2 regions of the Glaciecola sp. 1036 genome follow, and region 1 is predicted to be linked to the other one. Evidence: predicted binding sites of a transcription regulator. Region 1 holds the regulator's gene; the other holds the start of a gene.
What was found. Region 1 encodes FNR, which switches genes on or off when oxygen is low (the NO sensors DNR and NnrR bind a similar motif). Its sites were predicted from a motif close to TTGATCTAGATCAA; they were not measured.
Positions count from the first base shown of each region.

Region 1 (15,814 bases):
TGTATTGGTCAAAGCAGGTGAATCAATTCCAATAGATGGCAAAATTGTAAAAGGCCAGTCTACTATTGATGAATCTATGCTAACCGGTGAGTTTGAGCCGGTATTTAAAGCGCAGGGGCAACAAGTCTACGCGGGTACCGTAAACCAGCAAGCTAACCTTGAAATCGAAGTGACTAGTCAATTAAAGTTTGCCATGATGAATCAAATTCTTCGCTTGCAAGAAGTTGCTTTAGCGCGAAAACCCAAGATTGCAAAAATGGCAGATACCTTCTCTCGTTATTTTGTATCTATTGTTTTAATGATCAGTGCGTTAACTTATATTTATTGGCATCTGCAAGACAGTACAGATGCCTTTTGGATCACTATTTCTGTTTTAGTTGCAACCTGCCCTTGTGCCCTAGGATTGGCTACTCCCTCTGCCCTAACTTGTGCCATGGCAAAATTGAATAAATTAGGCATATTATTAAAAAGAGCCGATGCTTTAGAGCAAATGACCAACGCCACAGACATAATATTCGATAAGACCGGCACCTTGACTCAGGGTAAATTCTCTATTCAACAAATACATATGTTGTCTGATAAGTACTCACAAGATTACGTTATGCAGTTGGCAACATTCATCGAAAAACGCTCTGAACATCCCATAGCTAAAGCTTTTGACTACGGATTTGACGCCCATGATTTCCAACTAGAAGATTATCAAATCACTATTGGTCAAGGCGTACTAGCAAAGGTGAATGGAAATTTAGTGGTAGTGGGATCTAAACGCTTTATTAAATCGCAACTAAACAATGCAGAGGTTTGCGATACCATTAATGCCAATGTGTATATTGCAATAAATCATGAAATCGTTGCAGCCTTTTTAATTACCGACACAGTATTACCTGAGACTCAAAAAGTGATCAGTGAATTAAATGACTATTCGTTATGTATTCTAAGCGGTGATGAGCAAAAAAACGTGAATAATATTGCAACAGAGATTGGAATTAATCGCGCCGTTGGTGAACAAACGCCTGAAGGAAAGCTCAATTATGTACAACAAGAACAAGCGAAAGGTAAATCATTAATAATGCTAGGCGATGGCATTAATGATGCCCCTGTATTAGCGGCTGCTGATGTGTCTGTTGCGGTCGGAAACGCCTCTGATTTAGCCAAGAATGCAGCTGATGTCATCTTAATCAATCCCAAATTAAATGCCTTGGTTGATTTGATAAGCATGGCGAAACGCACAAAAACTAAAATAAAACAAAATATTATTTGGGCGCTTAGTTATAATGTCATCGTTCTGCCGTTTGCAGTAATGGGCTTACTAAGTCCTTGGCAAGCTGCATTAGGCATGTCCTTAAGTTCGATTATTGTTGTGTATAACTCTACTCGTTTAATGCGTTAAGAGGATGCTATGAGTATAATTTATGTGTTAATTCCCTTGGCGATTATTATAGTAGCAATAGCCATAGGCGTTTTTTTCTGGGCAGTACGAAATAATCAGTTTGATGATTTAGAGCGTCAAGGTTATAGCATCCTTTTTGACGATGATGTTGAAAGTAAAGAAAAAGACAAAAATGAACAAAAAGCTGCATCTGATAAAATAGATGAGTGACCTTTCTATATTTTCGGCATTTTTAGTGGGACTGGCCGGTAGCGTGCATTGTATCGGCATGTGTGGCGGTGTGATTTCAGCGTTCTCCTTCGCGACACCGCCAAATGCGAATAAACAACTTTATTCTCTCGCCTACAACCTTGGTAGGATATTGACCTATGCCTTTTTAGGAGCAATTACCGGATATTTAGGCAGCATTGTTTCCAGCAGTTTGGTAACTGATGTTCCTGTTTTACGTTATGTCAGCATCGCTTTTTTATTTCTGTTGGCATTTTATATTAGTGGGATCTGGCGTTTGCTGTCGCATTTAGAAGCTGCGGGAAAGATTATTTGGAAGCGCATTCAGCCCTTAAGTAAGAAGTTTTTACCGGCCAAAACACCGTTTCACGCCATTGCATATGGCGCCATCTGGGGATTTCTTCCCTGTGGGCTAATTTATTCAGCCTTAACTTGGAGCCTAGCATCCGGAAGTGCTACTCAAGGCGCTTTATTGATGTTTAGTTTTGGGTTAGGCACCCTGCCTTCCCTGTTGATCATTAGCTTTGGATTACAAAGTTTACTGCCTTACTTTCAACACCCTATAAGTCGTTATCTAATAGCTGCGAGCATATTCTTAAGTGGATTAATTTTGCTTTTTCAGGAATTTGGCGTTACAGTGTAGTCACTTAAATCTACATTTATAAAACGCAATGTCAAACGTACCTGAACTTTCCATTCATTGTCAAAGTTGCAGTTTTAGCCATCTTTGCCTGCCAGTGGCACTTAATAAAAACGAATTAGAATCACTTGATGACATCATTGAGCGCAAACGCCCTTTGCATAAACACGATAAATTAGTCAGAGCTGGGGATAAATTTCACAGTTTATATGCGGTACGATCTGGTTCATTTAAGTCTTATGTCAGTGATAAAGACGGCGTTGAACAGATAATAGGTTTTCATTTCCCTGGGGATATTATTGGTTTTGATGCCTTAAAAGAAAACTTACACCAAAGTTATACACAAGCCTTAGAAACAGCTATGGTGTGTGAACTTCCCTATCAAACACTTGAGCAGGTATCAGTTCGTTATCCTAAGCTTAGACAACAAATTATGCGTTTTATGAGTGCTGAGATAAAACACGATCATGATTTAATGATGTTGTTGAGCAAGCGTAGTGCTGAAGAACGTTTATTACATTTCATCAGTCATTTGTCACAACGCTTTGATGAGCGTGGGTTTTCTGCCAGACAATTTAACTTATCAATGACCCGTAATGAAATTGGTAACTACCTAGGCTTAACGGTTGAAACTATCAGTCGTTTATTGACTAGATTTCAAAAAGAAGGCTTAATCAAAGTCGAAGGTAAACTCATTACTATTGAAAACGTTGATGGACTTAAACAGCGCCTTCCTGAATCAGACATTCCATTTACTGCGGTAAACGAATAAGTTACTGACTTTCTAGAGTTTAATTGATCTATCCCAAAGAGGTTATGTTCTATACATAACCTCTTTTTTATATACTGGCTATGTATCAATATAAGGAGATAGACCATGTTTGCTTGTACCCATATTCTCGCCGTTTTCGATCCTCATACCCACGAACTACAACCGGCACTCGCTAGAGCTTTAACATTGGCAAAAAGGGTCGATGGCTGCAAGGTGACTCTTGTATCATGTATTTACGACAGTACTTTCGATATGACGAATATTCTAACGTCTGAAGAAAGATTCGACATGAAACAAGCGCTTGTGCTTAGCCAAAAGGAAAAAATGCAAAAGGCCTTGGCTCAGTATCCGGATGCAGAAGTAAATATTGAGGTTGTTTGGCATAAAAAGGTACATAAAGGACTCGTCAATTTAGCTACCGAAGAAAACTGTGATCTCATCATTAAATCCTGTAAAGCCCATGAAAAAATTGGACAAAAGCTCTTCACACCGCACGATTGGCAATTATTACGCGAAAGTTCTGTGAATGTTCTGATGGTCAAAGATCATGACTGGCCTGACAATGGAAAAATTGTCGCAGCATTAAGTATCAATGCCAATGACAAAACCCACAGTTTACTCAACGACAAAATCGTTGCTACAGCTCAGGCTTTGACCGGCGCGTTAAATGCTGAATTGCATTTAGCAAACACTTTTGTCGGCGCTCCGATACATGTCAGCGTTGAAGTACCTAGCTTCTCAGCCGAAGTTTATAATCAAACATTAAAGGAAAAGCACACTGAATTAATGAAAGCGGTAGCTAAAACTGAAAATATTCCCGAATCCAATTTACATATTGCAGAGGGTTTACCCGAGGATATTATTCCTGAATGGTGCAGTGAATTAGATGCCGAAATGCTAGTACTAGGTTCAGTAGGACGCAGTGGTTTAAGCGCAGCTTTATTAGGAAATACTGCCGAGCACATCATTGACCAATTGAATTGCGATACTTTAGTCGTTAAACCTTAATTCATAGTTAGGCACAGCAAAAAGTACATTATTTTCTATTGAATAATGTATAATTTTGCTGTGTTTTAGTTATTGAGATTGAGTAAAGGTGTTAGCAACCTCTTCCAACAGTTTTAAAAAATTACAAAAAAGAATTCGCCGAGAAACTGGAAAAGCCATTATTGATTTTTCAATGATTGCTGATGGCGATAAGGTTATGGTGTGTCTTTCTGGTGGCAAAGACAGTTATACACTATTAGATACTTTGTTATATTTGCAAAAAGTCGCGCCTATTTCCTTTTCTATAGTGGCGGTTAATCTAGACCAAAAACAGCCTGGTTTTCCTGAGCATGTGCTGCCAGAATACTTGCAAACCTTGGGGGTTGAGTATCGTATCGTTGAAGAAGATACTTACTCCATTGTAAAAGATAAAATTCCTGAAGGAAAAACCACCTGTTCACTTTGCTCTAGGCTTAGACGTGGCATTCTATATACCACTGCAAGTCAAATTGGTGCCACAAAGATCGCGTTGGGTCACCATAGAGACGACATGCTAGAAACTTTATTTTTAAACATGTTTTATGGTGGCAAATTAAAATCTATGCCAGCCAAATTAGTCAGTGATGATGGTAATCATACGGTAATTCGTCCACTGGCCTATTGCGCCGAATCTGATATTGCTAAATATTCTGAAGCCATGCAGTTCCCAATTATTCCTTGCAATCTTTGTGGATCTCAAGAGAATTTACAACGTAAAAACATCAAATTGATGCTTCAAGACTGGAATAAACGTTTCCCAGGGCGCATTGAATCAATGTTCAGAGCAATTCAATCGGTTACGCCATCGCATTTATTGGATCGTAATTTATTTGATTTTGAACAATTAGAAAGTAATTTTGATTATAAAGCACAAGGGGATACCGCATTTGATACAGAAGATAATTTTGTTCAACGCTCCCCCATTGAAGATTCTTCTACTATATCCATAGTAGAAATTAAATAGTAAGGATACTAAGTGAAAATTGGAATTGCACTTGGCGCAGGCGCGGCTAGAGGTTGGGCACATATTGGTATTATAAAAGCCCTTGAGGAACTTGGCGTTAAGATAGACGTAGTTGCAGGTTGTTCTATTGGAGCATATGTCGGTGCAGCATACGCCAGTGGTAAGTTAAATGAACTTGAAGAATGGGCAAATACCTTGTCTGAATGGCAAGTATTTACCTTGTTGGGTATCGGCTTTCGTCGAGGCGGTCTTGCGAGCGGGCAAAAAGTATTTGAAAAACATAGAAATGAATTCTGTGCTAAATCTTTTGAAACTATGCAAAAACCCTTTACTGCAGTGGCAACAGATCTCTATTCAGGTAAGGAAGTCATATTTAATAAAGGCGATATTAATGATGCTATCCAAGCTTCCTGTGCTATCCCTGCCCTATTTGCGCCCATAGAACATGAAGGGCGATGGTTAGTTGATGGTGCGGTTGTAAACCCAGTGCCTGTAAATCAATGTCGTCAACTTGGCGCAGATTTCGTAATCGCAGTAAACCTATCAGCCGATTTTCGACCTGAGTTGATTGAAAAGTTCGAACATGAACATGAGGAAGTGCAACAGCGGACTGACGAATTCATGGAAAAAGGCAGTTCCGGTTTTATGAAACAATGGTTCTCCCCGACGCCAAAATCAGATAAAAAGTCTCCACCTGGGATCATGGGCGTAATGTCGTCTGCGTTAGAGATATTGCAAGCGAGAGTTACAAGATCTCGTTTAGCGGGTGATCCGCCGGATATTTTGATAGAACCACAACTTCGAGATGTTGGCTTATTAGATTTTCATAGAGCGGAAGAACTGTCTATTGAAGGATACAAAGCCGTTCAGCGTTTGTCACAACAAATTCAATATCAGTTAAATATTACTCAAGAAGATTGAGTGAGCGCAGTAATACGCAATGGCGTTTCGGTAAACTCAATGGTGACAAGATCCTTTATGTCTTGCTCTGATAATTCAAGTCGACCATTGATGATTTCGTGACCAGATTTGAGTTTTTCGTAGTTCAAATCGTCAAAGTGAATAACTAGACCAGAAACCGAAGGCATCATAAAAGATAAAAAGCCGCCCATATCTTCAAAGAAAATTGCATACTGATTGAATAACTCAGTCAATTCCTGTTGTGAATATGCATTTTTTACTAATTCTGGAATAGTTTCTAATTGAACAGACATATCGCATTTATTAGCTGCATCATTCAATTGTAAAATGACTTTTGCATTTACCATATTCAGTGCCCGCTCAAGGGGGACTGTAAATCTGTTTTCACTGGTAATATTGATAGGAATCTGTTTTTTATCAGTACTTATTCTAGCCTCGGTTATTTCGCACATAGTTTGTCTTTCTATATGTCTCAAACCAAAGGCAAATTGTAATTTATTAGTGTCTTCACTATTTAATTTGCGTACATGGCTATAAAAACTCTTATATTCTAATACAAGTTCTTCCGCCGCACTTAAACCAGAAAACACACTTAAAACTACAATTAAAAAATACTTCACGTTGAAATTAATTCCCTGTTGATACGAATCATTTGTTTTAATTCTTCAATGTATTCTTCACCACGCTCCGAATACTTGCTTAAACCCTCGACTAACCGGGTCGCCGCTATTTTTTGTTGATTTTCTCTAAGTTCTTGGCGAATTGTACGAAGCTCTTTATAAGCCGGATGGCTATTCAGATTTCTCATGTAGGAGTACATCGCACTAGAAAGATTATCAAATTTAGCTACTTCATGTGATGCGCCATCATTGCGTCGTTTGGGTACAAAGCCGCAATTTTCAACAAAACACCAAAGCCCAAAGAAGTTATAACCTTTTCGAGCAAAGCGAGAAGTTCCCCAAGCAGATTCGTTCGCGCTTTGGATTAGAACTAACTCAGCAGGAATAATATCAACTTTAGCTAATAGTTTGTCGAAAATAACGAGTTCAGGTTGATCCTCATCAACGCGATATTCATCTAACAAAAACGCAAGTTCTCTTTGCTGCTTTTCGGTTAACTCTTCCCCTGCGACATACTTAGCCCGCCAGGCTTGTATATTTTGCCGGACTTTTAAAATATATTCGTTTTGGGACGCAATGGCAGGTTTTAAATAATCAAAGAAAGCTTTCTTTTTTTCTTTAACATTGCTGATTTCAGCGAAATTAGGTACAGGGTCGTCAGAATATTCCACTTCAGGAATATCCATCACCTCGGAAGGCTCTGGTTGCACCAACCAAATGAGTGCAAGCACTAATACTGAAACGAATATCGAAATACCAATAATTTTAAACTTATGCATCGAAAACTCCTGTAGTTTCAGGGCGATTTATCTCTGTAGTAAGGGTTTTACAGAATAAATCCTGATACAAAATCGCTTTTACATTATGTATATACGGTAAAATCCAGATAAAGCCTAACCCAAGGCTCGCAAATCCTGCGAGCATTAGACCGAAAAATATTAAATATAGCAACGCAATTTTATTAAAGTGCTGGTGCGTCATCTTTACGGATAAAATGGCTGCTTTAAGTGGACCAAGTTGCTTATCTGTAATCAATGGAACTATGAATGTTGACACCATATAGACATAAAATGCTGGCAATACAAGCAACATGAGCCCAATTTGGGTAAGTAAATCAATTACCACTGCAACTAATCCAAGTGCTGGTAGGAACTTGAAATATTGGAATATTTGAAATGGACTTGGCTTTAGCTTTCTAGCGGATGTTAGCGACATCATCAAAATACCTGCCCACATCGGGGATATAATTAAGGTATAAAAGAAAAATGCTAAAGAAAAACTTGGATCTTCAATTTTCTGTATATCTTCAATAGAGCTTATATTAAAGGTATTAACCACGTAAACAGAGAAGATCATAGTAACCGCTAAAATGACGACCAACCCTTGGAATAAAGTAAAAGTATTTTGTTTACTGAGCACAAGCGCTCTTTCAAAGAGTTTTCTTACATCTATAGTTTCATTCGGCACTGAATTCTCTGGCAACTGATTTTCCATAGTTTATTAGTTATTTACCACTAGTAGTATGGCCATGCATATTAACACAATCCCCATAGCTCGATCGAACCAATAACCCTTTTGTTGATAAAGTGATCGAATTTTATGGTGGCTCGTCATAAAGCTTATAAAGATAAACCAACATCCTGTAGCAAACGCTAGATAACATCCGTAGATTATTTTAGCTGTTAAGCTGGTTTCTAACGGAATTGCCAAAGAAAACAAAGCGAGAAAAAACAAGGTAGCTTTTGGATTGAGCCCATTGGTAATAAAACCTATCCAAAATGCTTGCTGAGTTGTTTGCACTTTTACATTATTCAGATCTTCAGGATTATCAACTGATGAAGCACTCCGCAAACCTGAAATACCTATATAAATTAGGTATGCCGCGGCTAAGTAAAGCAATACATTGTAAATCCACTGATTGGCTTTGATCAAAAGTCCTATACCCAGCAAAGAATAGGCTACGTGAACTAGAATACCAACACCCACACCTATGCTTGTCCAAATCGCTAGCTTTCTTCCCTGCTGCAAGCTTTGCTTTAACACCACCGCGAAGTCTGGTCCAGGACTGGCCACTGCAACTGCGTGCATGACAGCAATGGTAAGCCAAACACCAAGATCTAAACCCATTATTAACTCCCAGTTTTTATAGGTAAATGCTGCTCTTTGCCCCATTGCGACCACGAACCATCAAATACTTTCAACGGTTTCAGATCTAGCATATCTGCCGCTTGCGCTAGAATACAGGCAGTTACACCACTACCACAGGAAAATATGAGCCCATTTTCTTTTTCAATATCAGCTAACAAATGTGAAATTTCGGCTATTGATTTAAATTCGCCATTTTCCTGTTGTAAGTTTTTATAGTGTAAGTTGACGGAATTAGGAATATGACCAGAGCGCAAACCTACGCGAGTTTCTTGCTCTTGCCCTGAAAATCTACCCGGACTTCTAGCATCTAGCAGGCTATATGTGTTTGTTTCAATATTACTTAATACTTCATCAGCATTCACAAAAACATAGTCTGTACTAGGCTTGGCAACAAATGAATCGATTTTGTTAGCACTGATACAGGATGAAGTTACTTGCCGTTCTTCTTGCAACCACTTTGGTAAACCACCAGACAACACAAATACATCAGAGACCCCTGCACTCTTTAACATAAACCAGACTCTTGAAGCGCAAAAATTGCCAAAATCATCGTACACAATCAAAATATTGTCTGGATTAATGCCTAGTTCATTCATGGCTGTTTCAAATTCATCTAAGGAAGGCATGGTGTTCGAATAAGGACTAGATTTATCAACAACATCATGTTGAAAATCAAAAAAAATAGAGTTCGGAATTCTAACTTCAGGGTTTTGCTTCACAATGTCAGGTTTAACACCCGGCCCCGACGAATCCATAGTGGTAAACAATAACTGAACGTTTTTGTTACGCCAGATATAGTTATTTTCAATGATTAGTTGTAATTCTTGCGTGCTTATAATTGACATACACTTACCCCTGTAAACTCGGGAGCAAGTGTAACATGTAGTTGATTTTCGGTGAAAATAAAATATGAATTTGAAAAATAGTTCTGGTTAAATATTAAGATAGATCTGGCAAAACGGACAATGGCTACACCGTTTTTTAAACATTTCTTTAATGATAGTATTCATCTAGCGCGTTGAAGTCAGGCATTACTTCTTCAAGGGCTTTTTTAGCTTTCTGATAAACCGTTTCTAGCTCTTGCTGATCATCATATTCTTCGTACATGTATTTTCCTTTTACAGGTTAAGAAAAAATTATTGGACCTAGACCATAATCATTAAAATTGAAAGTTCATGGCAAAGAAAGAACGTATTGATTTAATTGTACACAGGCTAATAAAGGACGCAAACTATAGAAAGTTAATGTCAATTCAAATAAACATTTGAGGAAATGGTGCCCGGGGCCGGACTTGAACCGGCACACTGTTATCAGCGAGGGATTTTAAATCCCTTGTGTCTACCAATTTCACCACCCGGGCATGGGTGCTTACCGTAGCAGTAAGTGGAGGCGCCGACCGGATTCGAACCGGAATAGTACGGATTTGCAATCCGCTGCATCGCCATTCTGCCACAGCGCCGTGATTCCAAGTTATAAGTCAAAGACTTAAAATTTGGAGCGGGAAACGAGACTCGAACTCGCGACCCCAACCTTGGCAAGGTTGTGCTCTACCAACTGAGCTATTCCCGCATATTTTGTTTAGCTAGCGTTCTTTGCAACATCTGGTTCGCCAAGCCTTGTCAATCACTTCGTGACGAGGCATGTGCTCTACCAACTGAGCTATTCCCGCATATTTTGTTGCTCACATTTCAAGTTTCGTTACAGCCCCTCGAAATGTGGGCAGAATTCTACCGAGATAAATGTATCTGTCAACTACTAAAATTCGATTATTATTCTGTTCAGCTATTTTTTAAACAGAACGCTGTAAAAATAACCTTTTCTGGGTGTTAATCAATGCGTTTTAGGGCTTTCCATGCCGCATTTGAATATACAATCATGGACCATACCGATAAAAACGCGGCAATCCACAGTAATATTTTACCTAAAAATACCCAATAAATTGGAAAGCCCATAAAATAGTCCAAACCAGACAGCAGTCCAATAAGGGCTAACATTTGTGACATAGTTTTCGCTTTTCCAATCAAATTTACTTTTACGGCGTCAGAAACACCATGCTGGCCCATCCATTCCCTTAAGGCCGATACATAAATCTCTCGAATTAAAATAATGATGGCGGGTATTGTAATATGTGGCGTAGCGAAGGTATGCGTAACCATCACCAGTGCTGCGGCAACGATTAATTTGTCTGCTACAGGGTCTAAAAAGGCACCAAATGCGGTCGATTGTTTAAGTTTACGTGCTAAATACCCGTCAAACCAATCCGTAATAGCGGCTAACCAAAAAATAAATGCGCCAAGTTCACGCGCCCATTTCCAATCTAAAAAATACACCGCAACAAAAACGGGAATCAACACTACTCTGAAAATAGTGATGATATTGGGTAATGTCCAAATCATAAATCTACATCAATAATCTAACTACTGGCTATCTTATCAAACATTTAGCGTTATGAATGCAAATATTCATAGATAGTTTCTGCTAATTCCTTACTAATTCCGGGAATTTTTGATAAATCGTCTTTACTGGCTTTTTTCAGCCCATGCAAGCCGCCTGTATATTTTAATAAACTTTGTCGCCGTTTCGCGCCAACACCAGGTATATCCTGTAATCCTGATGTATTTTTAGCCTTTTGTCGTCGGTTTCGATGCCCTGTAATAGCAAATCGATGAGACTCATCTCGAATGTGTTGTATTAAATGCAGTCCTGGCTGATCCGGCTGTACTGGAATTTGTTGGTGCGAATAAGCAAAGATTAGGGTTTCTAAGCCAGGTTTTCTTGATGTGCCTTTTGCAACACCAACTATTTGCGGCTTACAATCATCCGGCCAATCTTTAAAATGTTGCTCAGCTTGTGAAAGTTGACCTTTACCCCCATCAATTAATAAAAGGTCGGGAATTTTCGCATCTTTATTTGGTGATTTATAACGTCGCTTTAATGCCTGCGCCATGGCCGCATAGTCATCACCAGGCGTAATGCCCTCAATATTAAAACGTCTATAATCTGATTTTAACGGTCCGTTTCGATCAAATACTACGCAGGATGCTACTGTTTGTTGACCAGAAGTATGAGAAATATCAAAGCATTCCATTCGTTTAATGGGCGAATCGGTTTCTAAAATGGCTTCTAAATCAGTAAACCGCTCAAACAAGGATAATTGCTGATTTTGCTGTGTTTCTAATGCATTTAATGCGTTTTTCGACGCTAATTCCAAGTATTTACGCTTTTCGTCTCTAGCTCCCTCATAAAAGCGCACCTTTCTCCCCGCTTCCACCGACAAAACATCTTGAATATCATCAATTTCATCTAGTTTAATTGGAATAACAATTTGTTTGGGAATGGTTTTATTGCCAGCTAAATAGAACTGCAACACAAAAGCACTAAATACTTCTTGTTCAGATGAACCTTTGGGCACCTTGGGGAAATAGGCTTTACTGCCTAAAAGCTGATTATCACGAATAAAAATACCGTAGATGCTGGCTATTCCGTTTTTAAAGGCAAAACCAAATACATCTAATTCTTGCTGAGATGCGCTTATTAACTGGCGCTCTTGTACTTTTCTCAACGCACTAATTTGATCTCTATATTTAGCTGCGGCTTCAAAATTCAAAGATTCACTGGCCGTTTCCATCTTTTTCACTAAGGAATCAATTACAGCCGTATTTTTGCCTTTAAGAAATAAGGTAGCCAGCTGTACTTGTGCATTGTATTCGTCGTCACTCACATAACCTTGCACACAAGGTGCACTGCATCGCTGCATTTGATATTGCAGGCAAGGCCGCGAACGATTTCGATAGTAACTATCTTCACATTGACGAATTGGAAACAGCTTTTGCAGTGATCTAAGTGATTCTCGTACAGACCAGGCACTTGGATAAGGCCCAAAATACTGGCCTTTCTGTTTTTTACTTCCCCTATGAAAACTTAAACGAGGATGTTTGTGTTCAGACAGAAAAATATAGGGATAGGATTTATCGTCACGTAAAACAACATTGTATCTAGGGCGATATTTTTTTATATAGTTGTTTTCTAACAGAAAAGCTTCAGTTTCACTGGAAACCAAGGTAACGTCTATATTGGCTATATGGCTAACTAAAGTCGCTGTTTTTCGATCTTCATGATTAGATTTAAAATAACTGCTGAGGCGATTTTTTAAGTTTTTTGCTTTGCCGACATATATAACGTCATTCGCGGCGTTATACATACGGTATACGCCCGGGGCAGTTGTAAGATTTTTTAAAAAGTGTTCAGCATCAAAAGTTGAATCCGAGCTAGCTGACATTCCACCCCATTAAGCGCTTGTTTGAATTAATTTATGACGTAAAGCTAAATGTGTTAGTTCAACATCTGAACCTATTCCCAGTTTTTCAAACATTCTGTATCTATAGGTATTTACGGTTTTAGTGCTCAAACTGAGTCTTTTAGCAATTTCAATGACGCGCACGCCTTTGGTTAACATCATAGTAATCTCAAGCTCTCTATCACTGAGTTGATCAAAAGGACTTTCTGAGGAAACATCTAATTGGCCAATGGCAATTTGTTGGGCAATTTCAGGTGAAATATATTTTTGTCCACTAGATACTTTATAAATAGCGTTTATCATCTCGCTATATTCAGCATCTTTGGTCAAAAAACCATATGCGCCAGCTTGCATAATTTTAATGGGTATAGGGTTTTCTTTGTGCATAGATACACAAATCACTCGGGTTCCGTCACAAAACCTGAGTACTTTTTTGGTTGCTTCTAAACCACCAATACCTGGCATAGAAACATCCATAAGGACAATGTCAGGCGAGTTTTTTCGACAATACTCGACCGCTTCTTCCCCACTTCCAACTTCACCAACGACTTTAAAGTCTTTGACGTCATTTAATATTCGGCTTATCCCTGTCCTTACGAGCTCATGGTCATCCACTACTAATATCTTGATCACGTCGCAATTGAACCTGTTTGTTATTATTTACCGTATATGGAAACATCTACAGTATTATATAAAAACATCCAATATGAAATACTTTTTTGCCTATTTAAAGGGGTTACATCCGTATTTAAAGAATGCTTTTTAATACCTTTAAATATTATTGATGAGAAACAAGCATAAAAAAACCCCGCAAATGGCGGGGTTTTCTTAAATGTGGCGGAGAGCGAGGGATTCGAACCCCCGGAAGGTTTGACCCTTCGCTTGATTTCAAGTCAAGTGCATTCAACCGGACTCTGCCAGCTCTCCTTAAGTGGTGCGAATATTAATTAGCTATAACACATTTGTAAAGCGCAAATCCGCAATTTTTGCATAAAAAGCTGATTGTTTGCGTATAAAACGCACAGATTTAAAAATTTTTACATTTGTGACTACGATTTAACTTGAAAAACTGAACCAAAACCCATAAAACTACACTAAGAATAGTTTAGTAAATTACTCAAGTTTTAAACGGAGAAAAAAATGGACAGGCGTACTATGTACACTACTTCGGTCGAAAGGCCAGCAATTGAAATTAACAAAGTGTTGCGAAACACTTATATGCTGTTGGCGTTAACTCTTGGCTTCAGTGCAATAACTGCGGTAATTGCAATGATGATTGGTATCGGCGGTGGTATGAGTTTAGTCTTAACACTTGCCGCATTTGGAACGTTATTTTTGTTGAGGAGTAAGGCGAATTCTGCAGCAGCTTTGCCTATTACTTTCCTCTTTACCGGTTTAATGGGTGCAAGTTTAGGTCCTATCCTTAATTACTACGTAGCCGCAGGATCTGGTGCTCTTGTGTTTCAAGCATTAGCAGGTACAGCGTTAATATTCTTCACGCTATCTGCTTATGTACTAATCACTAAGAAAGACTTTAGTTTCTTGGGTGGCTTCTTATTTGTAGGTCTTATGATTGCAGTTATCGCAGTTATTGCTAATATCTTTTTAGGAATGGCAGCACTATCTCTTGCGATTAACGCCGTTATCTTATTTATCATGTCAGGTTTTATACTGTTTGATACAAGCCGTATCATTCACGGTGGTGAAACAAACTATGTTATGGCAACAGTATCTTTATACTTGAACATTTATAATATTTTCATCTCTTTACTTTCACTTTTAGGCGCTTCAGACGACTAAAAATGAATTAGCAATTAAAAGACGCCCCACTTGGGGCGTTTTTTTGTTTATAATCGTAATGTTAGCAATTTTCAGATGTATAAATGACAACATTCGCCCTGTTTATTACACAATCCCCTACTCAAGCTAACGCTACTCATGCGTTAAGGTTTTGTCGTGCGACTTATGCTTCTGGAAATAAAGTAGCCCAGGTATTTTTTTATGGCGATGGGACGCTATTAACGCTTGATGCAGATGGAGATAATACTGAGTTAGCTAGAATTCAACAGCAGTGGCTTGCTTTAGCACAAGAGCACGGTTTTAAACTATGTGTTTGTCCCACGGCTGGAGAAAAAAGAGGACTATGTGACCAAGAAGGAAATGCTCGTTTTAACTACGCTCAGGGCTTCTTTCCTACCGGTATGATGGACTATTTTGCGACTCTAAAATCACCAGAAGTGATAGGAGTGCAATTTTAATGGGTTATATTGTTATAGTTTCCACTGAGTCACCATTAAGAAATACCTTACCATTGGATGCACTAGAAGCTGCATTATCAGCAAGCAACTTAGATACGCATGTACACTTTGTGCTCTCAGGTCTAGGGATCCTTCAATTGGTTAAGCAACAGACTTCAACCCGCTTAGACAATGTTAATCTTTACAAGAAATTGAAGCTACTGCTCATGTATGAGATCGATGATATATACATCACCCAGTTACCAGAGCAGTTCAATCAAGAGATGCTATCGGATGAAATTGAAGTATCTCTATTATCTGAAAATGAATATGCCAGTTTACTTTCAAACGCTCAGTCGGTATTGGTGTTTTAATGATTATATTAATGTCAAAAAGTGATGTAGAACAACTACAGCCGTTTAATCAAAAGGGTAATCTAGTAGTGCTAATGATGGATGCTATCTACGCCATAGATAAATTGCAGGACTTTGCTGGTGACTTATTCGTATTAGAAACAGATTGGCAAGCCAGTGGATTACCTAAACCTAGCATAAAGAACAAGCAGGTAGAA
Region 1 covers NZ_JBLWFH010000001.1:75,767-91,580, forward strand. Annotated here, with positions in the region: gene ACNKW3_RS00325 (heavy metal translocating P-type ATPase) at 1-1,390, shown strand, start outside; gene ccoS (cbb3-type cytochrome oxidase assembly protein CcoS) at 1,400-1,600, shown strand; gene ACNKW3_RS00335 (sulfite exporter TauE/SafE family protein) at 1,593-2,261, shown strand; gene fnr (fumarate/nitrate reduction transcriptional regulator Fnr) at 2,290-3,030, shown strand; gene uspE (universal stress protein UspE) at 3,136-4,038, shown strand; gene ttcA (tRNA 2-thiocytidine(32) synthetase TtcA) at 4,127-5,020, shown strand; gene rssA (patatin-like phospholipase RssA) at 5,033-5,941, shown strand; gene ACNKW3_RS00360 (DUF2987 domain-containing protein) at 5,929-6,561, opposite strand; gene ACNKW3_RS00365 (glucosaminidase domain-containing protein) at 6,558-7,340, opposite strand; gene ACNKW3_RS00370 (hypothetical protein) at 7,333-8,043, opposite strand; gene ACNKW3_RS00375 (LysE family translocator) at 8,062-8,688, opposite strand; gene ACNKW3_RS00380 (sulfurtransferase) at 8,691-9,554, opposite strand; tRNA gene ACNKW3_RS00385 (tRNA-Leu) at 9,983-10,069, opposite strand; tRNA gene ACNKW3_RS00390 (tRNA-Cys) at 10,094-10,168, opposite strand; tRNA gene ACNKW3_RS00395 (tRNA-Gly) at 10,203-10,278, opposite strand; gene pgsA (CDP-diacylglycerol--glycerol-3-phosphate 3-phosphatidyltransferase) at 10,536-11,102, opposite strand; gene uvrC (excinuclease ABC subunit UvrC) at 11,156-12,988, opposite strand; gene uvrY (UvrY/SirA/GacA family response regulator transcription factor) at 12,998-13,639, opposite strand; tRNA gene ACNKW3_RS00415 (tRNA-Ser) at 13,842-13,933, opposite strand; gene ACNKW3_RS00420 (Bax inhibitor-1/YccA family protein) at 14,147-14,806, shown strand; gene ACNKW3_RS00425 (DsrE/DsrF/TusD sulfur relay family protein) at 14,890-15,264, shown strand; gene ACNKW3_RS00430 (DsrE family protein) at 15,264-15,617, shown strand; gene ACNKW3_RS00435 (DsrH/TusB family sulfur metabolism protein) at 15,617-15,814, shown strand, end outside.

Region 2 (15,814 bases), on a different contig from region 1:
TTATTTTGTTTTTGAGCGCAAAGAGCCTTGGGAAGAAGTTAATCTCCTTAGAAGACAAAGCGGATAGAGCGGTCGAAATATCAATAGCTGAATGGAAGGCGATGCTTTTATCATTGATGGGGATTTTCATCGTTGTTTCTACGATCGTCCCACTAGTGAATCAGATTTTCGCTATTGTGAATATCGATAAAGGCCCAGCTTTTGAAGGTCTTCCTAGTTCTTATATAGCTTGGTTAACTGGCTATATCATTACGTTAATTATGGGGCTATGGTTTACGGTGGGCTCTAGAGGCATTGTAGGTGCTATTCGAAAATTGAGGTTTGCAGGAAGATAGCCTACTAACCATAGCATGAAACGGGACAATAGCGACGGAGCTTCGTAGGTAAGATTATTAGTTTACGTGGGGTAGTTGGTAGTGAGTACGTCGCCATTGCCCTAATGCAACTTGTAGGTATGACTCCCTTTGTCAAGTTTGAAACAACAATCCCCTGACATTTTTTCGGTCCATAAGCATATTTAAGTTAAGCTAACGCATCAGATGAGGCAGTACTATCGTCGGTTTACATGCTAGTACACTGCTTGACCGTAAATTCGGATTTACCGGTGCAAGCAGAACTTCTTGTTATTGTTAAACAATGCCGGAACCTGACGCTGAAGGATCACGAAAACGTACTTTCGCAACGTCTTGACGATAACCTGATTTACGGTAAAGGTTAATAGGATCCACTGCCGCACCTTTGCGCGCTCTCGCCATAGCTAAAATGGGAGAAATATCCATATTAAAGGCTTTTTTCAGCTCTTGAGAAGCCATAATGGCGTCATTGCTATCTTGATAACCATAAAGGTTGTCACGATTGACCATGAGGGCTTTTATATAAGAGCGTTGCACTTCTATACCAGAGATTATAAGGCTTTCAATAGGATCGGTGACATTGTGAGATTGATCTAACATGTAGGCTGGGTGGAACTCGTCTTGTTGGCGATGTTCCGCATCGACTAGCTCATTAAAGATCAAAAATTGTTGATATGGGTGAATAGAACCACTGTCTAAATCATCATCGCCATATTTACTATCATTGAAATGGAAACCGCCCAATTTCTTAAATTGAATCAGCCGAGATACTATCATTTCAATGTTAGTGTTAGGCGCATGATGGCCTAAATCCACTAAAGATTTACATTTAGGACCTAAGTGCATGGCCGCCAGAATGTTACTTCCCCAATCTTGGATAACCGTGGAATAGAAAGCAGGCTCAAACATTTTATGTTCAATGTGCATTTCCCAATCATCGGGTAGTTCACGGTAAATCATCGACATACTATCTAAATAACGTTCGAAACTTCGTTGAAAGTGCTGCTGACCAGGATGATTAGAACCATCACCAATCCATACTGTTAGGCTTTTTGCGCCTAATTGCTTACCATATTCAATACAGTCAAGGTTATGCGCTATTGCGGCTTCTCTATTCGGTTTTTGGGTATGACTCAAGCTGCCGTATTTATAACTTACTTCTTGATTTGGCTGATCTTGAAAGGTGTTTGAATTAACCGCAACCCAGGTTAAACCATAAGCATCGGCTTGCTCTTTTAACTCTGAAAAATCATCCACTATGTCCCAAGGAAAATGTGGGGATACACTAGATGTACATCCTGATAATTCATTAATAACCGAACAATCAGCCAACTTCTCAAAGATATTTCTTGGTTCACCCTCATTAGGAAAACGTGCGAATCTGGTTCCGCCGGTGCCGGTGCCCCATGAGGGAATCGCAACATCAAAAGCTTGCGCTGCTGCGGTTAATTTTTCAATATCAATATTGTCTCTGGCTAACTTTTCACCCAAAGCGGCATAATCGTAATCTAATGCTTCTTCGAGCTTACTGTTTTCATTAGCAATAAGGCCTTGATCAATTTTTTTCATTTATTACTACTCCTTAACGCAAGAAAGCTTCTTGCAAACCACCGTCTACGCTTATGACTTGGCCTGTTGTTTTACTTAATTGACCTGAAATTAACAAATATGCGGCTTCGGCTTGGTCTTCTGGTGTTATTGGTTGCTTGGTCAAAGTGCGCTGCGCATAGAAATTGGCAAGTTTTTCGCGCAACACTTCGGTACTTTCTTCTTCTGTATGTTCAATTGCATATTTACGTAAAGACGACATAACGCGATCTCGAGGAAACATACTGCTACCTTGCACGACAGTGGCTGGTGCTAGCGCATTTACGTTTATTTGCGGGGCTAGGGTTACCGCTAACTCTCGAACTAAATGATTAGCGGCTGCTTTACTTGTATCGTATGCCAAAGAGCCGCGCTTCGAAACTGCCCCGTTTACACTGGTAGTTAATACTAGAGCGCCTTTCATTAATTGTTTTTGCCAAATGCGTTGCGCTTCTGAGGCGACAATATAAGCACCTTTTACATTTACCCCAAAACTCTTATCAAATATTCTGTCATTAAGCGCGTAATCTTCACCTTCTGCCATAAAGACACCGGCGGTTACAACTACTTTATCTATTCCACCATAAGCCAATAACACTTGGGTGAACAGTGCTTGTACTGTTTCTCTTTTAGTTATATCAACAGGGAGAGCAATTGCAGGGCCACATGCAGAAACTTCACTGCCTGCTACACCAATTCCTTCCCCATATTTAGCAACAAGCTCTGCTGCAGTTTTCTGTGCAGATTCGATTTGTAAATCAGCACATACAACATGTGCGCCTTCCTTGGCGACTCTATGCGCAACGGCCTTTCCAATACCATCACCAGCGCCAATAACTACAACAACATCTCTGGCCAGTGTTTTTTCTGCAGGCATTCTTTGTAATTTTGCTTCTTCCAACGCCCAATATTCAATATCAAAAGCTTCTTGAGCAGGTAAAGCGGTGTATTCTGATACAGCTTCCGCTCCTCGAATTACCTCAATTGCACAGGTATAGAACTCGGCTGTGACTCTTGATTCGCTCTTGTTTTTGCCCCAAGTGACCATGCCAACACCCGGAATTAACATGACGGTAGGGCTAGGGTCTCGCATGGCGGGAGAATCGTCGCGCTTACAATTTTCGTAATATGCTCGATAATCTTCTCTGTATTGCGTTAAACCGGCTTCAAATTTGGTAATTAAACTATCAACCCCTTCTTTTTGAGGATTGAAATCAATATATAAAGGCTTTATTTTTGTTCTTAAGAAATGATCTGGGCAAGAGGTGCCTAATTCAGCCAAACGTGGGGCATCAACACTGTTGACGAATTCCATGGTGGCATCTGAATATTGCACTGTACCAATAAACTTCACTTTGTTGGAAATCATGCCTCGAGCGACAGGTAAAAACTCTCGTAATAACGCGGTTCTCTCATTTTCAGGTAAACTGTCATATTTCTTACCACCAAAGGTATTTTCACCTTTATCTTTAGCTTCTAAATATCGGGCTGCAGTTTCAATGACCCAAAGCGAGGTGTCATAGCAACTTTTACTTTCGGATGACCAATTCGTATGACCATGTTGACCTAGCAAAATCCCCAGAATATCGGGATTTTGTTGGTATTTTTCTTCACATAATTTGGCTGCTTCCCAACCCGGTCGCATCCAAGGAATGTAAGCAAGTTTGCCGCCCCATACTTCTTCTGTGAGTTTTTCTTGATCTTTACAAGATGCAATTGCAATCACTGCATTTGGGTGGAGGTGATCCACATGCTTTTCATTAATCATTGAATGTAGAGGCGTATCTATGGATGAAGCACGAGCGTTCAGACAAAAATTACAATGCTTGAACATGCCCACCATGCGATCCTCTCCGGCAGACTTATAGCCTTTATCTTCAAAACTTTGATATAAATTATCAAGATCACGCAATTTATCTTCATATAAGGAAGAAAAATTTTCTGACGTTGCAGTTCTGAGATCGCCGCCAGATCCTTTTACCCATAACACTTCTACAGTTTCGCCTGTTAGAGGGTCTTTCTCCATTAGCTTTGCTGAAGTATTGCCGCCCCCTGTGTTTGTAATGCGTTGGTCGGCGCCGAGAATATTTGAACGATAGACTAGATTCTCTAAAGGATCTAACTTGTCAGCTATCTCGTCTTGCCAGAGGTAATTGACGTGTTTGTAGTCATTTGACTGATAAGACATGAAGATTCCCTGTTTAAAATAGTAAATATTTGATTGAATATGTAATAAAAAGCTAACTCACAGGGTTAATATACCGACATTTCAATCTTTGTCAATCATATTCAATCATTTAATTTAACAACTTGCTTACATCTTTACTGGGAATTATTTTGACATTTGAAGCTAGTGAAGGAGCTGAAGAGCCTTTTTATTCTTCGGGGGCATCGGCAATAATTACTGTGATCCCTTGTTGTTTGAATTTCTCAATGTACCCAGGGTCGGCTTTTGAGTCTGTAATAATAGTATCCACATCACTAAGAGAACAGAATATAAGATTTCCTCTGATGCCTATTTTAGTGCTATCCACCAAAACGACTAATTTGTCAGCGCGTTTTCGCAATTTCTGTTCTGCTAAGATCAATAATGGGTCAGTCTCCATTATGCCAAATTCACTGACCCCTGGTGATCCCATGAACATCTTACTTCCGTGATAGTTTTGAGTGGTATCATTTTCAAATGAACTCAGAATGATGCTTTGTTTTCGATAGATCTCGCCGCCAGGCACGCTTACTTGATTCTGACTCGTTTCCAATAATTCATCCGCCAGCACAAAGGAATTGGTTAATATGTTGAGTCGTCTATCACTGAGAAACTCTGCCATCATAAAGGTTGATGAGCCGCCGTTTATAATAATTGAGTCGCCATCCTCACACATTTCAACAGCGACTTTAGCGATTAAGCGTTTAGCGTCGGCATTCCTTTCTTTATCTACCAAAAAAGCACCGCCAGAAAGCTTGATATTGGAGACGGGTTTAGCTTCTAATACTTGAGCGCCGCCTCTTATCTTGCGTAATTTGTTGTGTTCTTGAAGTTTATTTAAATCTCTACGGATAGTGGCTTCTGAGGCATTTAGTTGCGAGCAGAGTTCGTGCACACTGGCAAAAGTATTTTCGTCTAAAATATCCAAAATAAGTTGTTGGCGTTGCTTTTCGAGCATGTTATTTCCTCTGTACCGTAATTCCGCAGAATTTTAATTCATTGTATGCTCGACTTCACTCACTATCAATCAAAATGTTAACTTTATGATTGATATTGAAGTTTTATGTTCTGGGAATGGGAGAGATAGAAATAAAAAAAGCCAGCGAATTCGCTGGCTTCGTCAACTGCTATTAACGGTTTAAATTTTAAATGATGAAACCATTTTAGATAACTCAACCGCTTGGTTTTGCATGTTCTCAGAGGCCGCTGCGGCTTCTTCAACCAAGGCAGCATTTTGCTGAGTCACAGTATCCATTTGAATAACAGATTTACTGACTTCATCAATACTTGTTGATTGCTCTTTCGACGCGGCATCTATTTCGCTCATGATTTGACTAACATGCTTGATTGATTCAACAATTTTTTCCATGGTTTCGCCCGATTGACCAACCAACGAGTTACCGTTTTCAATTTTTCCTACAGAATCTGAAATCAGGGTTTTAATGTCTTTGGCTGCATTTGCTGAACGTTGTGCCAAGCTTCTTACCTCAGAAGCAACAACGGCAAATCCGCGGCCTTGTTCACCGGCGCGAGCGGCTTCTACTGCTGCGTTTAATGCCAAGATATTCGTTTGGAATGCAATTCCGTCAATGACCCCTATGATGTCAGAGATTTTCTGGGCTGACTCATTAATAGAAGACATTGTAGTGACAACCTGAGAAATTAAGTCACCACCGGAAATTGCGATATCAGTCGCGTCTGTAGCTAAGGTGCTTGCTTGTCCAGCGTGATCTGAGTTTTGGCGAACCGTTGAAGTGAGCTCTTCCATTGTAGAAGCTGTCTCTTCCAAACTAGATGCTTGTTCTTCTGTACGTGCAGACAAGTCTGAGTTGCCTTTCGCAATCTCGCTGGCAGCAATACTTATGGTACTAGCAGCGCTGTTGATTGTGGATACTGTTTTATGGATGCCGGTAATAAAGTTGTTTATTGCATCTTTCAATTCGGCAAACTCTGGCCCGAAGTCTTGATCAATACCTGTGGTTAAATCACCATCCGACAAATTCATCAACACACGTTTTATTTCTGCAACAGCGACTTTTCGCTCAGTGATATCAGTGGCATATTTTACCACTTTTACTGGGCGACCGTTCATATCTAAAATAGGATTATATGAAGCTTGTAGCCATACCTCTCTGCCACCTTTGGCGACCCGCTTGTATTCGTCTGAGAAGAAATTACCAGCACCTAGGTTTTCCCAAAATGCTGCGTATTCAGGGCTTCTTGCAAATTCTTTTTCCGCAAACATACTGTGGTGTTTACCTTGAATTTCATCCAATGAATAACCCATAGTATCCTGGAAGGCTTGGTTTGCAGTGAGGATGGTGCCATCTAAGTCAAATTCAATTACCGCTTGTGATTTACTGATGGCCTCTATTTGACCTTCATAATCCGCCGCTTTAACTTTTTGCTCTGTAATGTTACTGGCGTATTTTACTACCGCCATAACCTGTCCGGATTCATTCATTACTGGATTATAACTAGCATTAATCCAAACTTCTCTGCCATCTTTATCGATACGCTTAAAGTCACCAGCAGCAAATTTGCCTTTAGCTAAGTTTTCCCAGAATTCTCTGTAGGCTGAAGTATTTCTTTCTTCTTGCGGCATAAAGATTTGGTGATGTTTACCAACAATTTCAGATTCTTTATAGCCTAAGGTGTCTAGGAAATTTTTGTTGGCAGCTCTAATGATACCCTTGGGCGAAAATTCAATAACCGCTTGTGAACGATCAAGTGCATCTAACATCGCGGTCTTTTTAAGAATATCCGTTTGTTCTAACCACTCCACCATAAACCCAATGCGAGTATTTTGTTCGTCAAATAAAGGCACTAACGTCAGTTTTAAATTAAGTTCACCTACAGTAATGGAAGAAACGCTCTTGCTATTCATATCTGCTAGCATACGGCGCTGATGTGCAGGGTTCTTATGGAAAATATCGATATTTTTACCGACTAAATTGTTCGCTTCAAAATGTGGGAGTTCTTTTTGAATTTCTCTTTCGTGATCCTTGAGCAAATCGACCACCGAATCATTGGTATAAATGATGTTCAAATCGTTATCAGAAATCATTACTGCAGTGGAACTAAGCGCGAGTGCTTGAGAGATACGTCTAAGTTGAGTCAGATCCGCTTGGGCTTTTTTCGCATCATCCCTTTGCGATTCTTCGTTGCTCAAATTAAATTTAAACTTGTTAAAGAGTGTCATAGTCATACTTCCGGGATAGTATTTTAAAGTTATTACTCAGTTCTAAGTGCTTGTGAAAATTTAAAAACTCAGTAATGGGTTCATGCATTACTTTTTACTATCGGAAAATCTGCAGAAAACATTACCTTTTTTCGCTATTTTTTTTAATGCTCAAAATGGTCCGTAAAAACAAAAAAACAGCCCCTTTATGAGCTGTTTTTTATGTCTAAATAAACCATCAATACCATGGCATATTTTGGCATGTTAAATTACCTGTTTTCGAGAATAAATTTATGTAACAACTCGCCCGACACTAATTTAAAATTTTGCGCGGATAATGGCATGACATTATGACCATCTTGCACGACCAATAAACCTTTAGGAAATTGACGCCCTAAGTTTACGCTTGTGGCTTCAAGTCCATCTGTTTCCGAAACACCGTCTATGTTGAGGTCATAATTGATACCTATATCAAAGGTGCCCAAGAGCTTATTGCCATTGTCCACCGCATAAACTGCAAAGCTGTTGTTTCCCTGACTTGAAACGACCAAGTATGCTTGATTGTCGACATAATATAGCCCCATACCTTCAATATCTGGCTCTACTGTATTTTCGGCTAAGGCGATAAGTTGAGGTGCTTGTGCTGGCGTTTCTAAATTTCTTAACCAAACGCCAGTTGATTCTTCTCCGTAAAACAGGCGCCCACTGGCATCTTCTACTACGCAACCTTCTGGTTGACTATCCACTGTAAACGAGTGGATTAAATCTGCGGTAAAATGATCAGCGGTTTTGGTATTCAACCTATATTGATTGTAAGTTCCACTAGTGTCATTGATCAAAACATCTAAGCCTTGTGCATGCTGATACAAACAAATGCCGTAAACATCATCCAAGTTAGTATCAATATCAGCAAGATAACTTACTTCGCCTGCGTCAGGACTGATGCCAAAAATAGTCATGGACTGGTGAGTGCGGTTACTTGCTACGGCAATATCCAATTTAGTGTCGCCGACTAGCACACCTTTACGAACATCGATGTTATTGATTCTTCCGACGTCCATACTTTGCAAAAGCTCTCCTGCCAATGTGTAAACATTTAAGCCAAACTTTTTGTCAGTACCTAAAATCAAACTCTTTTCTGGATTATCCGAATTTATCCAAATAGCGGGATCATCCGCAGCATCACCATGTCGTTGCACTGGATGAGTTTGTGCCGCAGCTACAAAGGTTGCGTTGACTGTTTTCTCAAGATGTTTTGTCGGCATTAAATTCAACGGCGATAACTCTGAGATGGCAATTACTTTAGTCGTCAACTCATCTTTGTCTTCGTTATAAAGCCCTAAAACAACCTCGCTATATTCACCTTGAGTTAATGGGAAAGCGTTAATATTGTTGTAAGACCCTGCTGAAACTTTTACCTTTACTGGCTCTTCTCCAAGGCTAGTAAAGATAATGTCATTGGCATCCTGACTCACATAAGAAACTACACCAGGGGCAACAACACTGATACTTTCTACTTCTATTGCGTTAAAAGGTAACAAGTTTCGTTCTAACTGCCCCTCAGGTTTGGCGTCCATTGACCAAATCCCAAGTTCTTCTTCCACCGTCAATAATTGTTGCTGGCTATCGTCTACGGCGCAGTCTTTCACGTTGTAGCCAACAGTTAGCTGTCGCATATTGATTAACCTTGGTTGAGCATCATGGGAGTTCGCTATTAAAAACTGGTTAGCTTGGCCTAATGCATCAACAGTAAATAGATAGAGTTTTTGTTCGATATTGGCTAAACAAACCGCTTCTACATCGGCATCCGTTGCCTTAAGCAACAATTTCGGTGTGAATTGAGAGCTGGTAAGGTCTAATTCAATAATATCGACATCTGACGTTTCACTATCAAGTGCCGCTATTAGCAGTTGTTGTTTTTTCGTATCGACAAAGCGCCAGTCCATGCTGGCGACTCTACCCGACCAGCTAGCATCAGCCTGAGCGTTAGTTTTACGCCATTGAATACCCGTTTTATTATCAGAAACAAGATAGCTAACCTGTTTTTCAACTATCAAAGGGTGAATTTCCTGACCTTTTACACCTACTTGTTTTGGTGCAATGGTAGTTGAATTTTGCGCTGCGCTACAGCCCGAAATTAACAGGTTTAGCGCAGCAAGAGTTATCAATGTCTTACATGAATTTCTTAGCATTTTGTTTGTACTGTCCCATTTTGATTATTCATGAATGATTCGAATAGCCGACAATACTGCCGACTAGAGCTGCCACCTGAAACCAAACTCTATTGTTCTACCATACTCTTCGTACTGCGCGTTTTGATTGCGTTGGTCGAAGTATCCATAGAAAGGCTCATCCGTTAAATTCACTACATTGAGATACAAATTCAAATCGTCATTGATAAAATATTTGCCTGAAAAATCAACCTGTTGATGGTCATCTTCATAGCGTAGGAAGTCCCCATCAATCTCTTCAAAGTTTTCACTCTTGTAAGTCATGGTTAAGCGCAGTGACCATGCGTTGTCTTCATAGCCTACAGTTAAGTTGCCGACAGTGTCAGACTGATTGGGTAAACTAGTTTCAAAGCGTTCGCCATCTAAGAAAGTTGTGGCTTCACTATCAGAAAAAGTACCGTTTACTGAAAATAATAGGCCGTTATCAAAGGTTTTTACCCAAGAAAGCTCTACACCAGAGAGGGTGGCTTCATCACCGTTAATAGGTTGAATAACTTCGTCAAAGCCGACCCAATCTGGCGTGCCAGCCACGTCTGCTAACACCACAAAATTATCAATTTGCTTATAGAAGATACCGGCCGAAATTACACCTATGGTATCCGGATAGTATTCCAAGGATATATCGAAGTTGTTTGCTTCATAAGGTTGTAGTTCTGGGTTACCTACTTCAGCTTCTCTTTCGGTGACAAATTCGCCGTCATCTTCTTCGGTTTTACTTTCAATTATCTGAAAGGCTGCGGATTGTTCAAAAATAGGGCGTGAGATAGTTTGGGCAAATGCACCGCGTAAAATTAACTTATCGGAAAATGCATATCGAGCATTCATACTGAATAAGAGATGATCATAGTCTCTGTCTACTTCCCATGGCGTATTTACCACTTCTTCAATATCATTTTCTTCATCTTCGATTAGTTCAACTCTAGAACCCGAAGTACTAAAATCGGTTTTTTCGTATCTGACACCAGCAACTAAGCGCACTTTATCCCAATCAAACTGCCCCATACTGTAAACAGCGAAAATGTCTTCATTGTTTATATAAGAAGCACCTTTTGATTCGATTTCTGAATCCAGTTCTTCTAATTCTAAGACGCTTTGACTCTGGTTATAAAAAGATCGTAAAACACCACGGTTAAGGCCGGGACCGAAATCACCCAATCCATAGTCTGGCGTGACGTCTGCAAATTGTGTTGGATCTAAGTCATCAAAATCACCACCATATATATCAATTTTTGCAATGGCTTGTTTTTCACGATCACGGTATTTAAAACCAGATTTAATTTTTGTTAGACCATTTTTAGCACTAAATAATCGGGTAAGGTTTGCTTGTATACTATGCTCGGTATCTTCGGCTAAATTGTTTTCGAAACTAATTTCGTCAACTTCATAGGTAGAGAAGTCGTTTGCATCGCTATTCACTGAAACGCTTGGAATCACGCGCTGTAAGTCAGCTTCTACACTCGGGTTTTCAGTGACTAAGGTGTAATATAACGCGCTTGGTTCTTTCTCATCTGACTTTGCATAACCAAGCTGATAGTCGAATAACCATTGATTGCGCTCGTGTTCACCGCCAGCAGAAACAGTGAAAATTGTTTGGGTCTCTTCTCTATCTTTTGATTCTCTTTCGATCTCTGAATCTTCACCGTCTAACACATAGATATTTGCCTGACGATATTCGTCATCTGAAAACTCGCTGTATAAGGTGCGTAGGAAATAAGCATCATTAAAGTTAGGACGATAATCGATGTTTAACGCGCCGCCAATTCGCTCGCGCGTAATGGCGTAATGACGTTGTTCAACTTCATCTTCAGCATTTGATTCTATGTTGTCAGAACCGAAATCCCGCTTGAAATAGGAAAGCGCCGCAGCAACTCCCCATTTGTCATCGAATAAACGCGTTGCTGTTAAAGAGGCCTTTGGAGAGGTTTCTGATCGAAGCTCATTATGGCTCGCCTGCAAAGATACTATGGTTGTATCTTGGGTACGGTCAAACGCACTGATGCTTTTTACATTGATAGCACCACCTACAGCGTCAGCATCCATATCTGCTGAAATCGACTTTGACACTTCTAAGGTTTGAATCAGCTCAGAGGGGATAACGTCTAATGCCACTGAGCGCACGCCAGCCTCGGGTGAAGGAATATTCAAACCATTGATGGTGACATTGTTGAGGTTAGGATCTATACCTCTGATACCAACAAAGCGACCCTCACCTTGGTCACGTTCAATAGAAATACCGGGCAAACGCTGTAAAGATTCAGCAGCATTTTGATCTGGGAAATCACCAATACCATCGGCAGATACTACTGATACTATGTTGGTCGAATTTTTTTGCTGATTAATTGCGCTAGCCTTTCCACTGCGTTGACCGCGAGTAATAACTTCGTCAATCACCTGGCCCTTTGGAACAAGCACTATGCTGGGTAAGAGGTTTTCACCCTGACTCAAGGTCACCGTTTGAGTGATTGGTTCAAAGCCAGAATACGTAATAGTGAGTTCATATTCACCTGTGGGTAAATTTGGAAATCTAAAGGTGCCATCGGTTTTTGAAAGGGAATTACGATTCAACGATTTAATTTCAACCTTAGCGCCAGCAAAGACACTTTGGTTATTTTGATCAACCAGCTTTCCATACAAGCTTGCAGATTCTTGTGATATTGCCTGTGCAGATGCCAATGAAAGGCTGATTGCCGCCGCCACAGTGCTGAACTTGATGCTCATGGACTTTTTCCTTTAGTGAATATTAATAAAAATCGCGGACACCCTACTGAGGCTAAATGACAGATTCGTGACAGATTTTTTTCACTTTATTGAATGGCATCTTTATTCAGCTAGAAATTGCTGTTTTAAAAACTCCTTGAGCCAAAATGACCCCCTTGCAAGACCATAAAATACGGCTATTTAGGCAAAATATTACTCTTCCTTTTGTTTTACATTCATGCTTTTGTCATATCTTTGAGCCAATATGACCCTTGTATCTATGTTGCACCCTATACATGGTGTAGCAAAATTTTTAGTTGGATTCGCTCATGTCATTTTCAATGTTATCTCAGCACAAGCCGCTGATAATCACTTATTTGTTCACTGTAATAGCGGTTTTTATGGTGTGTTCAATGTCTGGAGAATTAGTCAGTTGGCAACAAATAAAATTCTCGGATGTAATAGGTGAGGGCAGCATACTGCTATTAAGCGGCTTTTGGGCGTTTGCTGTATTGGTAAGCAGACCTCCGGGTCGAGTTACCACTTTTCTGGTGCTTGGGCTTACCTTATTTACCGCATCTTCGTTAATCGATTTCTTAGACGAATTTACCGATCCTTATTCGTCGAGTACTTGGTTGAGTTTCGTTGAATCGATTCCGGCGGCAATTGGTATGCTTGTAATGTCGGTTGCTTTGTATTGGTGGCATCAAGAACAATTGTCCTTGAATCGCCAGTTGTACCGTCGTGAATTAGATTATCGATGGCACAAAGAAATCGACCCTATTACCTTGCTGTACAGAGGTAACTACTTTATTGATCGCGCGAAACAGCAAATTCCTCTGCATCAAAATACCAGTTTAGTGGTGTTTGATTTGGTCAGTTTCTCCTCAATTAATCGTCAATTTGGTTTAGCCGAAGGCGATAGAATTTTACGAGAAGTAGCTCAGCTGTTAGTGATGAATTTGCGTAGTTCTGATTTGGCATGTCGTTATGCCGGAGACAGATTTGTTGTCTTACTACCAAATACGGATTTTGATAATGCCCAGTCTATCGCATTACAAATACAAAAAAGTATTCAATCTGTTGCTTTTAAACCCCACAAAGCAAATGCGCCCTTGTTTACCCACATGAGATTTGTCTTTGATACTTTGAACCAAGGCCAACCTCTGGAACAAAGTTTACAAGCCTTGAACCAAGCTATTGATAATATGAGTGAAGTTGCTGCTTGATGCCATTAGAATATTTCACCAACAAGGATAAATTTTTACCGGCTAACTTGCTGCCTAAAGCCTTATATGAGCTAGCAGTAGCAAGAGGTGCTGATGCTCAAAAATTGCTTGTTGGTACGGGAATATTCTTACAAGATTTTGAAAACGATTCTCAAGTAAGTTGTAATCAGTTACTGACATTAATTGCTAACGCACAAACATTGAGTCAGGGTCAGGATCTAGGTTTTCAGTTTGGGCGCACCCTAATTGACTTATTGCCTGATGACATTCAAGACGTGCTTTCTAGCGCTAAGGATTTCCATCATTGCTTAAAGTTGATGGCCTTACTAAAACCCCAACTTTATCCCTTTATGTCTTCCTTTAACCACATAGATGAAGATACCCTATACCTACAGTTTTTTGATCCCATTGGGCTTGGGAAACAGCAGCGGTTTATTCAAGAAGCTAGTTGTGCAGCTCTAGTAAGTTTATCTAAACTTTGTACGGGGCGACGCCTTAAATTTTCCTTTAGTTTTCCGTTTGCTCGACCTAAATATATGTATGAGTATGAAGAAAGCTTAGGCACGCGATTGGAATTTCAAGCACCAACCTTGATGGTCAAAATAGCGCACAATGACACCCAAATTACTTGCAAAGACGCCAATCCTAAATTACATAGTTACGCTCTTAAGCAAGTTAAAACCCAATACAAAGTTCGCTACAGTTTGCTTGAACAAGTACGCTTAATATTGCGAAAAGCGCCCCAAACCACCTTGCCTGATGCTGCTGCATTATTTGATATGAGCCCTGCTTCACTCAAACGTCTGTTAAAAGAGCATAGTACCAGCTTTCAACAATTACATGATGAATTGCGCCGCCAAGAAGCCATGTATTACTTGCAGATTCAAAAATTAAAAAACGAGCAAACAGCCAGTAAAATGCGTTTTACCGACGTGAATAATTTTAGAAAAGCGGTAAAGCGCTGGACCGGTTTAACGCCTAATAAGCTGCGTTCTTTTTAAAAATCAAACCTGTTATTTTTAAATTATGGTGAAATTTTTATTGATCTAAATCAATCTTATTATATACTTTCAATAATTTCTGAAACTTCCGAATTAATTAAATGATGCAAATGACACCTATGATAGAGACCTTTGTTTTCCATTTCGGTGAAATGGGTAGCAGATGGGGATTTAACCGAACCGTTGGTCAGATACTGGCATTACTGGTGATTTCTGAAGAACCTTTAAGTGCAAACGATATTGGCGACTGCCTTGGAATATCTCGCGGTAATGTAAGCATGGGATTAAAAGAACTGAGCAGTTGGCAATTGGTGAAAACCCAATACAAGGCCGGTGATCGTAAAGACTATTACCAAGCCAAAGGCAGTATTTGGGATATGGCCAATAAAGTATTCGAAGAACGTCGTAAACGGGAAATAGACCCTACCATGTCTATTTTGCGCGACATTATGCTAGACGAAGCGGCGAATCAAAAAGAAGCCTATGCACAACAGCAAATTCATCAGATTCACGATTTGCTCGAAAACATCACCCACTGGACCCAAAGTTTACAAAGTCTTTCGCCAGAAAAACTCAATGCCTTAATGAAGCTGGGATCTGGTGTAGGTAAGGTGTTGGATTTAAAAGATAAGCTGATCCAAAAGAAAGTCGATTAGCTAGCCATTAATAGATTTTTTATTTTTTTATCGAGGTATTTTTAATGGATGCCCTCATCCTTTCGCGCATTCAATTTGCTGCGAACATTAGTTTTCACATTCTGTTTCCTACCATCACTATCGCCCTTGGGTGGCTGCTGTTTTATTTTAAACTGCGTTTTAATTTTTCCGGCCATCCAGTGTGGATGCGCGCTTATAGATTTTGGGTCAAGGTATTTGCTTTGTCTTTCGCTATGGGAGTTGTCAGCGGCATCACAATGTCTTTTCAATTTGGCACAAATTGGCCTGGATATATGGAGTCAGTGGGGAATATTGCTGGCCCCTTGTTGGCATACGAAATACTCACAGCATTTTTCTTAGAAGCCACCATGTTAGGCATAATGTTGTTTGGTTCAAATAGGGTACCTAGTTGGGTACATACCCTAGCCACCTTTTTAGTAGCCTTTGGTACAACAATGTCAGCTTTTTGGATTCTGGCCCTAAATTCTTGGATGCAAACCCCAGACGGTTTTGAAATGCGAGACGGAATCGCTCACGCCACTGATTGGTTTGCCGTTATTTTTAATCCCTCGTTTCCTTACAGACTCACACATACTTTGTTAAGTTCTGGTCTCACAGTGTGCTTTTTAGTGGCAGGTATATCGGCTTATCGTTTGCTATATAAAGATCATAA
Region 2 covers NZ_JBLWFH010000020.1:1,443-17,256, forward strand. Annotated here, with positions in the region: gene ACNKW3_RS18530 (hypothetical protein) at 1-335, shown strand, start outside; gene rhaI (L-rhamnose catabolism isomerase) at 630-1,922, opposite strand; gene ACNKW3_RS18540 (bifunctional rhamnulose-1-phosphate aldolase/short-chain dehydrogenase) at 1,936-4,128, opposite strand; gene ACNKW3_RS18545 (DeoR/GlpR family DNA-binding transcription regulator) at 4,316-5,104, opposite strand; gene ACNKW3_RS18550 (methyl-accepting chemotaxis protein) at 5,285-7,348, opposite strand; gene ACNKW3_RS18555 (phytase) at 7,597-9,519, opposite strand; gene ACNKW3_RS18560 (TonB-dependent receptor) at 9,583-12,276, opposite strand; gene ACNKW3_RS18565 (GGDEF domain-containing protein) at 12,585-13,484, shown strand; gene ACNKW3_RS18570 (helix-turn-helix domain-containing protein) at 13,484-14,485, shown strand; gene ACNKW3_RS18575 (GbsR/MarR family transcriptional regulator) at 14,590-15,141, shown strand; gene ACNKW3_RS18580 (cytochrome ubiquinol oxidase subunit I) at 15,186-15,814, shown strand, end outside.
Region 2: a site for FNR is predicted at 14,526-14,539, ahead of ACNKW3_RS18575 (GbsR/MarR family transcriptional regulator). Genes of this name have one in related genera too.